3 regions of the Methylophilus sp. YYY-1 genome follow, and region 2 is predicted to be linked to each of the others. Evidence: predicted binding sites of a transcription regulator. Region 2 holds the regulator's gene; each other region holds the start of a gene.
The links. Region 2 encodes sigma-54, which starts transcription at its own class of promoters, with help from an activator protein. Its sites were predicted from a motif close to TGGCACNNTTCCTGCT; they were not measured.

Region 1 (5,566 bases), on a different contig from region 2:
TGGGCATGGAAGTGGTGGGTACCGGCTACGAGTTTGGCCACAACGATGACTATCAGCGTACCACTCACTATGTTAAGGACGGCACCCTGATCTATGACGATGTGACCGGCTACGAGTTTGAGAAGTTTGTGGAAGCCGTGCAACCAGATCTGGTCGGTTCCGGCATCAAGGAAAAATACGTGTTCCAGAAAATGGGCGTGCCTTTCCGTCAAATGCACAGCTGGGATTATTCCGGCCCTTACCACGGCTATGACGGCTTTGCGATTTTTGCCCGTGACATGGACATGGCGATTAACAACCCGGTATGGGGCTTGACCAAAGCGCCATGGCAACAAGCGGCTTAAGAGGAGAACTGAACATGAGCCAGAATGCTGATAAGGTTTTAGACCATTTTGAACTGTTTCGCGAACCCGAATATACGGAAATGTTCGCCAACAAGAAAAAGAATTTTGAATTTGCCGTGCCTGCCGATGAAGTGAAAAAGCAGGTCGAATACGCCAAAACGCAAGAGTACAAAGAGAAAAACTTTGCCCGCGAAGCGTTGACCGTGAACCCGGCAAAAGCATGCCAGCCACTCGGGGCCGTATTTGCTGCGAATGGTTTTGAAGGGACATTGCCCTTTGTGCACGGCTCACAAGGCTGCGTGGCATACTACCGCTCGCACTTCAGCCGTCACTTTAAAGAGCCGACTTCCTGCGTGTCTTCATCGATGACTGAAGATGCGGCGGTATTTGGTGGTTTGAACAATATGATTGATGGTTTGGCCAACTCGTATAGTTTGTACAAACCAAAAATGATTGCGGTTTCTACCACCTGCATGGCCGAGGTGATTGGCGATGACCTGAATGCCTTTATCAAGACCTCACGCGAAAAAGGCTCCATCCCGGCTGACTACGATGTGCCGTTTGCCCACACGCCAGCGTTTGTCGGCAGCCATATCACCGGCTACGATAACGCGCTCAAAGGCATCCTCAACTACTTCTGGGATGGCAAAGCCGGTACCGTGCCTGCGCTGGAGCGCAAGCCTAATGACAGCATCAACTTTATCGGCGGGTTTGACGGCTATGTGGTCGGCAACAACCGTGAAGTGAAACGCATGTTCAACGAGTTTGGCATCACCCCAACCATGCTGTGCGATCCGTCCGACGCCTGGGATACGCCGACCGATGGCGAGTTCCGCATGTATGATGGCGGCACCACACTGGAAGACACTGCCAACGCGATTCATGCCAAAGGCACCATCGTCATGCAGTCCATCTGCGCCGAAAAAACGGCCGACTATATCCAGAGCAAAGGCCAGGAAGTGGTCAAGCTGCATCACCCGGTAGGCGTGAAAGGCACGGATGAGTTTCTGATGGCTATTTCCAAACTGTCAGGTAAGCCTATTCCTGCCAGCCTGACCAAAGAGCGTGGCCGTCTGGTGGATGCCATTGCCGACTCGAGTGCCCATATCCACGGCAAGAAATTTGCCCTGTATGGTGACCCTGACCTCATGCTTGGCCTGACCGGTTTTCTGCTGGAACTGGGTGCTGAGCCAACCACGGTACTCTCCACCAATGGTGACGATGCCTGGGCGGCCAAGATACAAGCCCTGTTTGATGCCAGCCCATTTGGCAAAAACTGCAAGGTCTATCCGAAGAAAGACCTGTGGCACATGCGCTCCCTGTTATTTACCGAGCCTGTCGACTTCCTGATCGGCAATACCTACGGTAAATATCTGGACCGTGACACCGGTATCCCGCTGATCCGGTTGGGTTTCCCGATTTTTGATCGCCACCATAAACACCGCTATCCGGTGTGGGGCTATCAAGGTGCCCTCAACGTGCTGGTCACTATCCTGGACAAGATCTTTGACCAGATGGACATCAGCACCAATGGCATCGCCACCACCGATTACAGCTTCGATATTATCCGCTAGCCTGTGATTGAATGCGTACCGGGTAGGGCACTCCGATGTCTGGCCCGGTAGCAATGTAGTCCTCTGTCTCTTCCCCCACTTTACAATGATCGATTGTTGAGTGTTTAAGCCTCCCGGTTGGGAGGCTTTTTTTATGCGGAGGCACTGACCATCGGTGTGCATGCCGGTTCCACATCAGTCGATGGACTGGCACCCAGACATTCACGACATAACTCATCCCTTTGTCGCAAACCTTACAATCAAAATAGTCAACAAAAATATTGTTAACTCATTGTTTTTAAATGGATATAAAAGCCATACATAGCTTGGCACAGCCTGTGCTATCTCTAGGATAATACATGCGGAGATGTCACGATGCGACAAAGCAAGCCAGTCATCAACGATACCACCTTGCGTGATGGGGAGCAGACAGCCGGGGTAGCGTTTAGCCGTACCGAGAAATTACAGATTGCGATGGCTTTGGCCGAATTGGGTGTACCAGAGCTGGAGGTCGGCATCCCGGCCATGGGCGAGGCGGAAATTGCCGATATACGCGCGATTGCGGCGTTGCAATTGCCGACCAGGCTAATGGTCTGGGGGCGCATGACCGAGGGCGATCTGCTGGCGTGTTTGCGGACCGGGGTGCGGCATGTGAATTTGTCGTTGCCGGTGTCTGATTTGCATATCGAGTGCAAGTTGCGGCGTGACCGGTCGTGGGTGTTGCAGCAGGTGGAACACGTGGTATCGCAGGCGCGCAAGGAGGGCTTGCAGGTGTCGGTGGGCGGGGAAGATGCTTCCCGCGCAGACCCGCAGTTTTTGCAGCAGGTGGTAGCAGTAGCAGAACAGGCAGGCGCTTGTCGTTTTCGCTATGCCGATACCCTGGGCATTCTTGACCCGTTTACCACGTATGAGCGCATTGCGGCCTTGCGAGCGATGACGGCGCTGGACATCGAAATGCATGCGCATGATGACCTCGGGCTGGCCACCGCCAATGCACTGGCGGCGGTTCGTGCCGGGGCCAGCCATGTCAATACCACAGTCAACGGCTTGGGTGAGCGTGCGGGCAATACGCCGCTCGAAGAAGTGGTGACCGCCTTGTGGCGAGTCCACGGTCTGGACCTGGGACTGGATATGCATGCCTTTCCAGAGATTTCGCAGCTGGTGGCTCAGGCGTCGGGGCTGGCGGTGGCCCCCAACAAAAGCATCGTTGGGGCGGCAGTGTTTACCCATGAGTCTGGTATGCATGTCGATGGCCTGCTTAAAGACCCGGCTACCTATGAAGGCTTTGACCCGGCAGCAGTCGGGCGCGAGCGGCATTTGGTGCTGGGCAAGCATTCCGGTAGTCATAGCGTGCGCCATGTCTATGCGCAATTGGGCATCTGTTTGCAGTCAGACGACACTGACTGGTTGTTACAGCGCATCCGCCAGTTTGCCGTGATGGCCAAACGCAGTCCTGCAATGGAAGAGCTCAAGCATTTTTATCTGGAAGGTCAGTCCAGGCCGGGGAGAATGTCATGAATGCAGGCGCACCCACACTTTCATTCTTTGGTTTGCTGCGTGAAGACCTCGCGTGCGTGTTTGAACGCGATCCGGCGGCGCGTCACTGGCTGGAGGTCTTGCTGACCTATCCCGGGTTGCATGCCACCTTGCTGCATCGTATTTCGCATGGCTTGTGGCGGCGCGGCTGGCGCTTTGCAGCGCGCTGGTTGAGTTATGTCACACGCATGTTCACGCAAATTGATATCCATCCCGGTGCTTGCATAGGTCGCCGCTTTTTTATCGATCATGGCTGTGGCGTGGTCATTGGCGAAACGGCCGTGATTGGCAACGATGTCACGCTGTATCACGGCGTGACTCTGGGCGGCGTATCGTGGAATCCCGGCAAGCGGCATCCAACGTTATGTGACGGGGTCATGGTGGGCGCAGGCGCCAAAATCCTGGGGCCGGTGGTGGTGGGTGCCGAGGTGCGGGTGGGCGCCAACTCGGTAGTGATACAGGATATTCCGGCAAGAATGACCGTGGTTGGCATCCCCGGCCGCGTGGTGCTGCCTGACAATGCCCGCCGCCAGCCACAGCAAGGCATAGACCTCGACCACCATTTGATGCCAGACCCGGTAGGCAAGGCGGTCAGTGCCTTGCTTGACCGTATAGACCAACTGGAACGCACGCTGGCCGTGATGCGCGAAGGTCAGCGTGCCGAGTCCGAAGCGCTTGTAGAACGCAGTGTGGCCGAAGCCCGCTCGCGCAAACGCCTGGATTCCTGAAATTTAACCAAGATTTTTCCTGGAGAGCCTTATGAGTGCCTTGTTATCCCGTATGCAAACGTTTTCTGCTGCTGAAGAGTTTTTTGAGTTTCTTGATGTGGCGTATGACCCGCAAGTGGTACACGTCAACCGCCTGCATATCCTCAAGCGCTTTCAACAATATCTGGCGCGTGAACAGGTGGATTCATCCCAACCGGAAAGCGTGCAGCTGGCTGCTTACCAGCGCTTGCTGCAAACCGCCTATGAGGACTTCGTACACTCCAATGCCGCCACCGAAAAAGTGTTCAAGGTATTCCAGGAGGCTGACGGCAGTAAAACCTTCAATCTCAACAGTTTGCGCCAGACATTGCCCTCACAGCGTGCCTGATTTGTCGGCTTTGCGACAAATTGTATGGTAGTGATATTTATTTATAAGTCACTGAATAATATATGAAAAATATTTTTTGACGGCGTGGCATGGTTGTTGCAATAGCCTATATAACAGGGCGCAAGCGAGTGCCCCGATAGCAGAGGAAGGAAGCGTTATGCATATTGTGGTTTGTATCAAACAGGTGCCAGACAGCGCGCAAATACGGGTGCATCCGGTGACCAACACCATTATGCGGCAGGGCGTGCCGACCATTGTGAACCCGTATGATTTGTACGCGCTGGAAGAAGCGTTGCGGCTGAAAGATGAATATGGTGCCCGTGTCACCGTGCTGACTATGGGGCCACCGATGGCCGAGGCGGCCTTGCGCAAGGCGATTTCTTATGGCGCAGACGATGCCGTGCTGGTGACCGACCGTATTTTTGCCGGGTCTGACACCTTGGCCACCAGCTATGCGCTGGCTGCGGCCATCCAGCAGATCAGCAAAGATATTCCTGTTGATTTGGTGTTTACCGGCAAGCAGACCATTGATGGCGATACTGCGCAAGTCGGCCCCGGCGTCGCAAAACGGCTGGAGATGCAGTTGCTCACCTATGTTTCAAAAATCCGTTCCCTGGATACTGACAAGCAGGAAATCGTGGTCGAGCGGCGTTCTGAGGGCGGCGTGCAGGTGCTCAAAACCAAAATCCCCAGCCTGATTACCGTGCTCGAAGGCAATAACGAAATGCGTTTTGCCACCATGGCCAATATGTTCCGTGCTGCCCGTTATCCGGTCAAAATCTGGAACAAAGACGCCGCCGGGATTGAAGACCCGACCAAAACCGGCCTGAAAGGCTCGCCTACCGTGGTTTCCAAAGTGTTTGCACCGACACCACGCGCGACCAAGGCCGAGATCATTCAATGCGAAAGCAACGAGCCCAAAGACCTGAGCGTGACCTTGCTCGCCAAAATGTTTACCAAGTTTCCCAACATCGAGAAAGAGCTGCTGAAGCGGTCGGCTTGAATAGATCCAGGGAGCATGAAGTAAAGGAATCCATA
Region 2 (5,566 bases):
ACTCGGCTTGGCTCCCACAGCCAGCACGACAGCGGCCTTGGCCCTTGGCGATGCCTTAGCACTCTGCGTGCTCGATTTGCGAGAGTTCACTGCCGAAGACTTCGCCCGTTCGCATCCCGGTGGCAGCTTGGGCAGACGGCTACTGGTGCGCATCAAGGATGTCATGCGTACCGGCGCGGCCGTGCCCCAAATTGATCAACACGCCTCCATTCAGGAAGCCATCACGCAAATTTCACTCAAGGGCATGGGCTTCACGGCTATTGTGGACCACGCGCAACGCCCAATAGGCATTTTTACCGATGGCGATTTGCGCCGCTTGTTTATGCAGGGCAAGAACAATCCACAGGCATCCATTGATACCGTGATGAACAAACAGCCGTATTTGCTGGAGACGAATCAGATGGCGGTTGAAGCAGTTAACATGATGGAGCAGCACAAAATAAATGGCTTTTTGGCAGTAGATGCCCAAGGGCAGTTGGTAGGGGCATTCAATATGCATGACTTATTGAAAGCCAAAGTCGTTTAGCTTAAACAGGCATTAGAATTCAGGCATGCTTAAACACCCCATTTTGTTGCCGATTGCGTTAATGCTGTTGCTGGCGCTGCTGACCTTCTGGATTAACCAGAATGTACAAGAGCAAGCACTCAAAATGAACATACTTAATCGCCAAGCGCCGGACTACATGTTGTACAACTTTGTGAGTACCCGCACGGATGCGTCCGGCAATACCAAATATGTGCTGGCGGCTGCAAAAATGCGCCACTTTCCTGCCAATGACTATGCAGAATTGCAGCGGCCACGCTTTACCCAGTTTGGCCTGAACAAGCCTTACACGCAAATTTATGGTCAGCAAGGACGTGTTTCCGCCAATGGTAAACTGGTGGAGTTTAGCAATCAGGTCAAGGTGATCCGCCAAGCCTCTGCCACCAAGCCAGAAACACAAATGCAAACCGAGCGGCTTTGGCTGGAGCCGGATACCGAGGTGGCACACACAGACCAGCCGGTGATCATCCGCCAAAAACCGGCGACAGTGATTACAGGCACGGGCATGCGTTTTGATAACCGGGCTGATACCATGCAATTGTTTAACCGGGTGCATGTGCATTATGAGCGTCCACCCGTCGCCAGCAATTTGGCAAGCCCGGCCCAGGCGTCAAACACAGAACGCCAATGACCGTTGATTATGGAGAAATGAGTTGAACACGCACAAGCCCTTATTTTTAGCGATCTGCATGAGCGTATGGGCGCTATTGTCCATGCCGCTGAGTGTGCTAGCCGAAGAATCTGACCGAGATCAACCGATAGAGCTTGAAGCGGATACCGTGACCGTGAACGATGCTAAAAAAATCAGTATCTACACGGGCAACGTGATTCTTAATCAGGGCACTTTGCAAATCAAGGCGGACAAAATGATCGTACGCGAGGATCAGGACGGCTTTCAACATAGCACCTGTACCGGCAACCCCACCACGTTCAAACAAAAACGTACCGGTAAAGACGAGTGGATGCAAGGCAGTGGTCAACGTATCGAATACAACGCCCGCATGGATAAAGTGCAACTGTATACCAATGCCTGGGTTAAACGTGGTGAAGACATCGTGACCGGGGACTATATCAGCTACGACGCTAACGCCGAGTATGCCGAGGTGATTGGCGGCACCAAAGCCAACCCGAACGGGACGGCTGGCAGCCGCGTCAAGGCCACCATACAGCCTAAAAATAAAACCACACCGCCTGTCATTGACAACAAGCCAACCTCTCAACAGGGGTTACGGATGAATCGCTCCTTGCAACTCAAGGTCGAACCTGCCCCTGCCGAAAACACTGGTGAGCAAGGCAAAGAGTAAGCATAAAGATGGAAACCATGGCAGCAGATCAGAACCATTTGCAGGTTAACCGCCTGAAAAAAACCTATCAGGGCCGTACCGTCGTCAAAAACACGACGCTTGAGTTACGCAGTGGCGAAGTGATCGGCTTGCTGGGTCCCAACGGGGCAGGCAAAACCACCAGCTTTTACATGATTGTCGGGTTGGTTGCGCTGGATGAAGGCAACATTACGCTGAATGGCGCCGACGTGAGCCGCGCGCCCATGCATGAGCGCGCGCGCATGGGCTTGGCTTATCTGCCCCAAGAAGCATCCATTTTCCGCAAGCTCAGCGTAACCGACAACATCCTCGCCATTCTTGAAACCCGTCCCTATACGGAAGAGCAACGTGAGGCGAGGCTTGAATCCTTGCTGGATCAATTGCATATCCAGCACATCCGCAACAGTCAGGCCGTCAGCTTGTCTGGTGGCGAACGTCGACGCGTTGAAATTGCGCGCTGCCTGGCCACTGACCCTAAATTTATTTTGCTGGATGAACCGTTCGCCGGGATTGATCCGATTGCGGTGATCGAAATCCAGAAAATCATCCGCTACCTGAGCAGTCAGAATATTGGTATTTTAATCACCGACCACAATGTGCGCGAAACGCTGGATATCTGTGACCGCGCTTATATTGTCAATGAAGGCGCTGTGTTTGCAGCAGGCACGCCCGATGAAATCATTCAGAATGAAGGTGTGCGTGAAGTGTATCTGGGCAAGAATTTTAGGCTGTAATCCGTCATGAAACAGAACCTGCAATTACGTATTTCGCAAAATCTGGCGCTGACGCCGCAGCTGCAGCAATCGATCCGTTTGCTGCAACTTTCCACGCTGGAACTGAACCAGGAACTGGAAACCATCCTGCAGGAAAACCCGTTACTGGAAATGTCAGACGGTGAAGAAGGCGAGTTTGAAGATAACACACCGCCTCCCCCCACTGTAGAAGCTGAGCCGACAGATGCCAGCTCGTTTGACATGGCAACGCAGCAAGAGATCACCGCACCGGCAGAAAGTCTGCGTGAAGACTTGCACGATGAGCTGGGCGGGAGCGAGAGCGACCTGCCCAATTTAAACGAGGAATTCACGCCGCCAGAGTTTGAAGATGATTATGAAGAGTTTGGCAGCACCAGCAACTGGGACGAAGCCGGACGCAATCATCAGGAAGACGAAGACAGTGACTTTTCCAGACAGGAAACCACCAGCATCAGTTTGCGCGAGCATCTGATTGATCAGATACAACTGGCACATTTATCGCAACGTGACATGAGCCTGGTCAAACTGCTACTGGATAGCATCACTGATGATGGCTATCTGGAGCAAGATCTGCAGGAGATTGTGGAGCACTTGCCACTCGAACTTGAGGTCGAGCTGCTGGAACTGGAAACCGCCCTCAAGCTGATCCAGAATCTGGACCCTGTAGGCGTAGGTGCGCGCGATTTACGCGAGTGCCTGCTCTTGCAACTGACGCGTTTGCCGCAAGAAACGCCACACTTGCAAACCGCCATTGCCATTGCCAAAGACCACCTGGCGCTGCTTGCCAACAAAGACTTTGTCAAACTGCGCAAGGTGCTTGGTTGCGATGAAGCGGTACTCAAGGCGGCGCAGCACCTGATCCGCCAGCAAAACCCCAGACCCGGCAGCGAGTTTTCCAGCTTTAGTCACGATCACTTTATCCAGCACGATGTGGTGGTTAAAAAAATCAAGGGCATTTGGGTCGCCTCTTTAAATGATGGCGTGATCCCCAAACTGCGCATCAACCAGATGTATGCGGACATCCTCAAGCGCAACCGCGAGAGTTCAGGCCAATACCTGCAAAGCCAGATGCAGGAAGCCAAGTGGATGATTAAAAATATCCAGCAGCGCTTCTCGACCATTTTGCGCGTGTCACAAGCCATTGTAGATCGCCAGCGCAACTTCTTTGAACATGGTGAAATTGCCATGCGGCCACTGGTGCTTCGTGAAATCGCCGAAGAACTCGACTTGCATGAAAGCACAGTTTCCCGCGTCACCACACATAAGTATATGCTCACACCGCGTGGCGTCTATGAACTCAAATACTTCTTTGGCAGCTCGGTGGCCACAGATGCAGGCGGCTCCTGCTCTGCCACCGCTATCCGCGCCTTGATCAAGCAAATGGTGGCCGAAGAAAACCCGAAAAAGCCTTTGTCGGACAACCAGATCACCGACACACTGGCACAACAAGGTATCGTCGTTGCCCGCCGTACCATAGCCAAATATCGCGAGTCCCTGAATATTCCTCCCGCGAACTTGCGCAAAACGCTCTAAACAAAAAAGGCCGCAGATGCGGCCTTTTTTGTTTCTCAGCTCAAATCACCTGATTGTGATCTTGGCAAATTTACGTTTACCCACCTGTGCGATCACTGTCACACCTTTTGTCAAAGGCAGATTCTTATCATCCACCTTGACGCTGTCGAGCTTGACGCCGCCTTGCTGCACTGCGCGCATGGCTTCACTGGTGCTTTCGACCAGGCCCGCCTGTTTCAACAATTGGCTAATGCCGATGCTCTCGCCTTCAATGGTCACTTCAACTTCGGGCACGTCATCCGGGATGCCGCCTTTGGCACGGGTCTGGAAGTCCTGCAAGGCTTTTTCAGCCGCGGCTTGACCATGGAAACGCGCCACAATTTCTTGGGCAAAGCCGACCTTGATATTGCGGGGATTTTCACCGCTGGCGACTTGCGCCTTCCATTCGGCAATGGTTTCCAGCGTCGCAAAAGACAGCAAATCAATATAGCGCCACATCAGTTCATCTGAAATCGACATGATCTTGGCAAAAATAGTCTCTGGCGCCTCGCTAATGCCAATGTAGTTACCGAGTGATTTAGACATTTTATTGACGCCATCCAACCCTTCCAGCAACGGCATCATCAGCACACATTGCTGCGACTGGCCGGCCTGCTTTTGCAACTCACGCCCCATGAGCAGGTTAAACTTCTGGTCGGTACCACCGAGCTCAAGATCCGCTTGCAGGGCGACCGAATCATATCCTTGCAGTAACGGGTACAGAAACTCGTGAATCGCAATCGGTTGATTACCCTTGAAGCGTTTGGAGAAGTCATCGCGCTCCAGCATGCGGGCCACGGTATGGCTGGCAGCCAGTTTAATCATCCCCGCCGCGCCAAGTTCACTTAACCAGTTGGAGTTAAAGACAATCTCGGTTTTGGTGGGATCCAGAATTTTGAAGACTTGTGCAGCATAGGTATCGGCGTTGGCCTTGACCTGCTCCACGGTTAAGGGTGGACGGGTGGCGCTTTTGCCAGTCGGGTCACCAATCATGCCGGTAAAGTCACCGATCAGGAATAAAATCTGATGGCCCAGGTCCTGCAACTGGCGCAATTTATTAATGAGGACGGTATGACCCAGGTGCAAGTCGGGCGCGGTAGGGTCAAAGCCTGCTTTCACACGTAACGGCTTGCCTGTTTTCAGTTTCTCGACCAGCTCCTGCTCTATCAGTAACTCATCTGCGCCACGCTTGATAATGGCCAACGCCTTGGCAATTTCTGGGCTCAATGCTGGCACTTCAGATGAGGGTTGTTTGGTATCGGTCATGCGGGTATCCGTCAAATACAACGATGCGCACTGATGGCACCGTCTCAAATAAGTAAAACAGCTATTTTAACGTAATCCCATGCATTTCTGTAAGCGCGGCTGGAGCAGTGTTAAAATGACACCCATGCAAG
Region 3 (5,566 bases), on a different contig from region 2:
AACCCGGCGACGTATACCGGCTTGTTTACGCCGATCCGTGACTTGTTTGCCAGCGTGCCGGAAAGCCGCGCGCGCGGCTATGGTCCAGGCCGCTACTCATTTAACGTCAAGGGCGGCCGTTGCGAAGCCTGCCAGGGCGATGGCGTGATCCGCGTGGAAATGCACTTTTTGCCAGATGTGTATGTGCCTTGCGACGTCTGCAAAGGCCAGCGCTATAACCGCGAAACGCTGGAAATCCAGTTCAAGGGCAAAAACATCCACGAAGTACTGGCCATGACGGTTGAACAAGCGCACCAGTTCTTTAATGCTCAGCCGGTGATTGAACGCAAACTGAAAACCTTGCTGGACGTGGGCCTGGGCTATATCACGCTGGGGCAATCAGCCACCACGCTGTCTGGCGGTGAAGCACAACGGGTGAAGCTGGCACTGGAACTCAGCAAACGCGACACCGGCCGCACACTGTATATCCTCGATGAACCGACCACCGGTTTGCACTTTGCGGATATCCAGTTGCTGCTGGACGTGATTCACCGTTTGCGTGACGCGGGCAATACCCTGGTCATCATCGAACACAATCTGGACGTGATTAAAACCGCCGACTGGCTGATCGACATGGGCCCTGAAGGCGGCGATGGCGGTGGCGTCGTAGTTGGTGTCGGTACGCCGGAAACGCTGGCAGAAAACAGCGCCAGCTACACGGGTCGCTATCTGATTCCGCTGTTAAAACAGCTCAATCAAAAGGCGAACGCATAGGTTTACCCAGTCAGCATTTTTCTTGAGAGATGAAACTCAATCCGGAGTGTAGATTCCGGATTGCGCCGCAGGGTTTCCGCTCTGCGCTTGTGTGCGCAGCAAAAAATACGGCCAGTTACCTGGCCGTTACCTCACACCCTTGTAAAACATCTCGCTGTCAAAGGCTAAGGTCAACATGCAACCTGCCTGACGATGCATATGCATACACCGCCGATGGAAATGATTTACCAAATCCATTGATAGCAAACATTGTATGCAGAAGTGTTTCACGTTCATGCCTAAATCAGGCCCGTAAAATCAGGGTATTTTGACCAATCGCATACGCGCCTGAATGGTGGCGGTGTGACGATTTAAATAGCGGGTACTGCGGTGCAGATCATAAAAACGCGGGTTAGGAATCATGGCCGCTAAACGCGCCGCTTGGGCGGGTGCCAGACTGGCAGCCGAAGCGTGAAAGTAATGCTTGGCCGCCGCTTGAGCACCGAACACGCCCTCGCCCCACTCAATCACGTTCAGGTAGACTTCCAGAATCCGGCGCTTGGTCATGAGCTTTTCCAGCATAAAGGTAATCACCGCTTCTTGTGCTTTGCGCCAGGGCGTGCGATGCCCGGATAAAAACAAATTCTTGGCCAGTTGCTGGCTAATGGTGGAGCCGCCAGCGACGATTTTGCCCTTCTTGAGGTTTTTCTCAAAAGCGGTTTCGATCCCGACCCAGTCAAAGCCTTCATGGTCAACGAATTTGCTATCTTCCGCCGCAATCACTGCGCGTTTTAAATGGTTGCTAATCTTGGCGTAAGGCACCCACTGCTGCTGTATGGTGGCTTCGGGATGGCTTTCTTGCATCACTTCCAGCCGCGCCTGCATGAAGGCAGTGGCGTCCGGATTGTGATCTACCCACCACAAAATATGGCCGAGTATCCAGACCTGATATAACAAGGCCCAGAGTAAAAACAGGGCAAAAAACAGCTTGATGCTTTGTTTCATGACTGAAAGAAGATTAGCGGAATGTCTGAATCACTGGGGCCGTGTCAGGACGCAAGCCATGCCAGATAAAAAACGCTTCCGCCGCCTGCTCGATGAGCATACCCAAGCCATCTGCCACCTGTGCGCCTGCGGTACGCGCCTGCTGCATAAACGGCGTCTCCCGGCCGTACATCATGTCGTAAGCCAGGGTATGCGTGCCAAAGACATGCGATGGAAGCTGTAACGGTGTCTCAGACAATCCCGCAGAAGTGGCATTAATGACCACATCATAGGTCTCGGTGAGTGCTGCAAACGTGGTCACGGCCAGCAAGACGCCACATTGCCCCCCCGCGTCCGCAAACTTATCCAGCATGGCTTGCGCCTTGTCCTGTGTGCGGTTAGCAATGGTCAATTGCGCCGGGCCTTGTGCAATCAACGGCAGCATCACGCCTTGCGCAGCGCCGCCTGCGCCCAGCAACAAGATTTTTTTTGCGGCCAGGGCCGTCTGGTGATGTTTGAGAATGTCATTGACCAGCCCACAGCCATCGGTATTGTCGCCCTGAATTTGCGTTTGGCCAAAACTGAGGGTGTTCACTGCCCCAGCCGCCTGCGCGCGTTCAGATAAAGTCTGGCTTAAGTCATAGGCTTCAAATTTGAATGGTACCGTGACATTTGCACCCACATACCCTTGCTGCTGCAATTGCTGCACCGTGGACGCAAAGCCATCCAGAGGTGCCAACACCTTTTCGTAAACAATCGTCTTGCCAAATTGCAGCGCAAATGCCTGGTGAATCAACGGCGATTTGCTATGTGCTATCGGGTGGCCAATGACTGCGTATTTTTCAACCGACATAGCAAGATCACCTAGTTGGACCAGGGCAAGCCTGCATGTTTCCAGCCATTGATCAGGGTTCTTTGCTTGGCTTCATTCGCTTCGCCTTCAAAGCCTTCAAGCATGTTATAGGCATTGGCATATCCAAGTTTTTGTGCCAGTAATGCGGCATTATGGCTGCGGCCACCCGTGCGGCACATAAATACAACGGTGCGCGCAGGATCAACCAGCGCCTGTAGCTGATCGGCAAACTCAGGATTGGCAATCATGCCTGGATAAAACGCCCATTCCAGATGGGCCGCCATCGGCACGCGCCCAACCAACTCCAACTCGGCACGTGAGCGCACATCCACCAGCACCACGTTCTGATCCTGACTGACCAGGGCATACGCCTCCTGCGGCGTGACGGCACCTGCGTACGGCAAGCCATTCTGTTGCGCGCGCTGAGCGGCTTGTTGCAAGATTTTTTCAACACTTTCCAAAGGACACCTTCGTTCTTTTAATAAGCTAGTCAAACCGCGAGTATACCTGTGAAAGTCACGCAAGCGCATGGAGCACCATTTTTGTGCTCAATTTGTTGTTGAGCACCTTTTTGGTGCGTATTGATTTTGCTTTTTTATGTCAGATATCTCATATCCATGCAAAATGCCTGTTTTTGGGTGGCATGCTTCCTGCTACTATTACATCCTAAGATTCAATGGAATTCGTAAACCAAAAATTCCACATATCTATTTGTTTTGCTAGTTTGTGTTTTTATATTTGCTCACGTTCCGGGACATCCGCAACATGTCCCTTTTTTGCGTGCGCAAGTTGAATCATTTTAGATCTTGATCACTGAGGAGAATGTAATGTCCGTTGCAAACGTAATGAAACTGGTTGCGGAAAACGACATCAAATTTGTTGATTTCCGTTTTACCGACACCAGAGGTAAAGAGCAGCACGTGACCGTGCCAGTGTCTGCCTTCGACGAAGATAAATTTACCGAAGGTCACGCCTTTGATGGTTCTTCCATTGCTGGCTGGAAAGGCATTCAAGCCTCTGACATGCAATTGATGCCTGATGCAAGCACCGCATTCATCGATCCATTTTTTGACGAACCAACCCTGGTTCTGACCTGTGACGTGGTAGACCCTACCGATGGCAAAGGCTATGACCGTGACCCACGTAGCCTGGCTAAGCGCGCAGAGGCTTATCTGAAATCCAGCGGCCTGGGTGACACTGCTTATTTTGGTCCAGAGCCAGAGTTCTTCATTTTTGACAGCGTACAATGGGATGCCACCATGGGTGGTAGCTTTGTGAAAATCAACTCCGAAGAGGCCGCTTGGTCCTCAGGTGAAAAATTCGAGGGTGGCAACACTGGTCACCGTCCAGGCGTTAAAGGCGGCTACTTCCCAGTGCCTCCTGTCGATTCATTGCACGACATCCGCTCTGCCATGGTCATGACCTTAGAAGAACTGGGCGTGCCTGTTGAAGTGCACCACCACGAAGTGGCAACAGCCGGTCAATGTGAAATCGGTACTAAGTTTGCGACCTTGGTACAACGTGCTGACTGGACACAAATCCTGAAATACGTAGTGACTAACACAGCCCATGCTTATGGTAAAACAGCCACATTTATGCCAAAACCAATGTTTGGCGATAACGGCTCTGGTATGCACGTTCACCAATCCGTTTGGAAAGATGGTAAAAACCTGTTTGCAGGCAATGGTTATGCTGGCCTGAGCGATTTCGCTCTGTACTACATCGGCGGCATCATCAAGCATGCACGTGCTTTGAACGCGATTACCAACCCAGGTACTAACTCCTACAAGCGCTTGGTTCCACACTACGAAGCACCAGTGAAATTGGCTTACTCTGCTAAAAACCGTTCTGCTGCGATTCGTATTCCATTTGTGCATTCAGACAAAGCACGCCGTGTTGAAGCGCGCTTCCCAGACCCGATTGCTAACCCATACTTGGCTTTCTCAGCCCTGTTGATGGCTGGTCTGGATGGCGTTCAGAACAAGATTCACCCAGGTGAACCAGCGACTAAAGACTTGTACCATCTGCCACCAGAAGAAGATGCATTGATCCCAACGGTATGTTCATCTCTGGAACAAGCATTGGAGTATCTGGATAAAGACCGCGAGTTCTTAACACGCGGCGGCGTTTTCTCAGACGACTGGATTGATGCATACATTGCATTGAAAATGGAAGAAGTCACTAAACTGCGCCAAACACCACACCCAGTGGAATTTGGTCTGTACTACTCTTGCTAATCACAAGAGCACGCACTAAAACAGGGCAGCCCAGGCTGCCCTGTTTTTTTATGTGCGCGCTGTTCCGTCAACGTTTTTAGGCGAGCAGACGTTGATACCCTCAACGATCTACTCTAAACTATTGCCATGAAAAGACTTTTTTACATTTGCACCTTCGCGCTCATGTGCAACCAAAGCTGGGCAGATATTTACAAATATACCGACAGTAACGGCGTCACCACCTATACCAATATCAAACCCGAAGGCAAAAGCAAGGCAGAGCTCATTATTAGTGGGCCCAGAACCGCAGAGCCTCCACCCCCTGCCAGGGAGAAAAAAGCCAATGTCAGAACACCCTCTCCGGCCGATTTTCCCAAAGTCGATAATCAGACACAAAATCAACGCGACCAAAAGCGGCGAGAGCTATTAATGAACGAGCTTTCTCAAGAAAAACAAGCACTTGAGAATGCTCGCCTGTTATATGAAGAAGCCCAGAACACGCCAGAAGTCTACAGAGGCGCGAATGGCAAAACGTTTAGAAACGTCGCCAAATATGAGGAGAAGCTGCGCGTCATTGAGGCCGAAATTCAGGCGCATGAGCGTAATATCGAGCTGTTAAATAAAGAGCTCAATCTTTAAATGCACCATTTTGGGAGTTTTCTCAATCATTTTTGCGTTGTGCACAAGAATTGGCTTGGGTTTTGCTTTAAAACAGGGCGTGATTCACTCTTTTTAACAAGCTCAGGACATGGTACAGAAATCTCCCAACGGCTTTAGTGGT

Region 1: a site for sigma-54 is predicted at 2,225-2,240, ahead of nifV (homocitrate synthase). Genes of this name have one in related genera too.
Region 3: a site for sigma-54 is predicted at 3,209-3,224, ahead of glnA (type I glutamate--ammonia ligase). Genes of this name have one in related genera too.

The regions. Positions count from the first base shown of each region.
Region 1 covers NZ_WOVG01000003.1:395,997-401,562, reverse strand. Annotated here, with positions in the region: gene nifD (nitrogenase molybdenum-iron protein alpha chain) at 1-344, shown strand, start outside; gene nifK (nitrogenase molybdenum-iron protein subunit beta) at 359-1,918, shown strand; gene nifV (homocitrate synthase) at 2,273-3,415, shown strand; gene cysE (serine O-acetyltransferase) at 3,412-4,161, shown strand; gene GOC95_RS10975 (nitrogenase-stabilizing/protective protein NifW) at 4,193-4,528, shown strand; gene GOC95_RS10970 (electron transfer flavoprotein subunit beta/FixA family protein) at 4,686-5,531, shown strand; gene GOC95_RS10965 (electron transfer flavoprotein subunit alpha/FixB family protein) at 5,566-5,566, shown strand, end outside.
Region 2 covers NZ_WOVG01000002.1:86,255-91,820, reverse strand. Annotated here, with positions in the region: gene GOC95_RS07035 (KpsF/GutQ family sugar-phosphate isomerase) at 1-526, shown strand, start outside; gene lptC (LPS export ABC transporter periplasmic protein LptC) at 552-1,175, shown strand; gene lptA (lipopolysaccharide transport periplasmic protein LptA) at 1,234-1,848, shown strand; gene lptB (LPS export ABC transporter ATP-binding protein) at 1,857-2,600, shown strand; gene GOC95_RS07015 (RNA polymerase factor sigma-54) at 2,607-4,151, shown strand; gene tyrS (tyrosine--tRNA ligase) at 4,197-5,435, opposite strand; gene GOC95_RS07005 (anhydro-N-acetylmuramic acid kinase) at 5,560-5,566, shown strand, end outside.
Region 3 covers NZ_WOVG01000004.1:45,716-51,281, forward strand. Annotated here, with positions in the region: gene uvrA (excinuclease ABC subunit UvrA) at 1-753, shown strand, start outside; gene mtgA (monofunctional biosynthetic peptidoglycan transglycosylase) at 1,051-1,737, opposite strand; gene aroE (shikimate dehydrogenase) at 1,751-2,569, opposite strand; gene GOC95_RS11795 (rhodanese-like domain-containing protein) at 2,581-3,030, opposite strand; gene glnA (type I glutamate--ammonia ligase) at 3,397-4,806, shown strand; gene GOC95_RS11805 (DUF4124 domain-containing protein) at 4,933-5,424, shown strand; gene glnL (nitrogen regulation protein NR(II)) at 5,534-5,566, shown strand, end outside.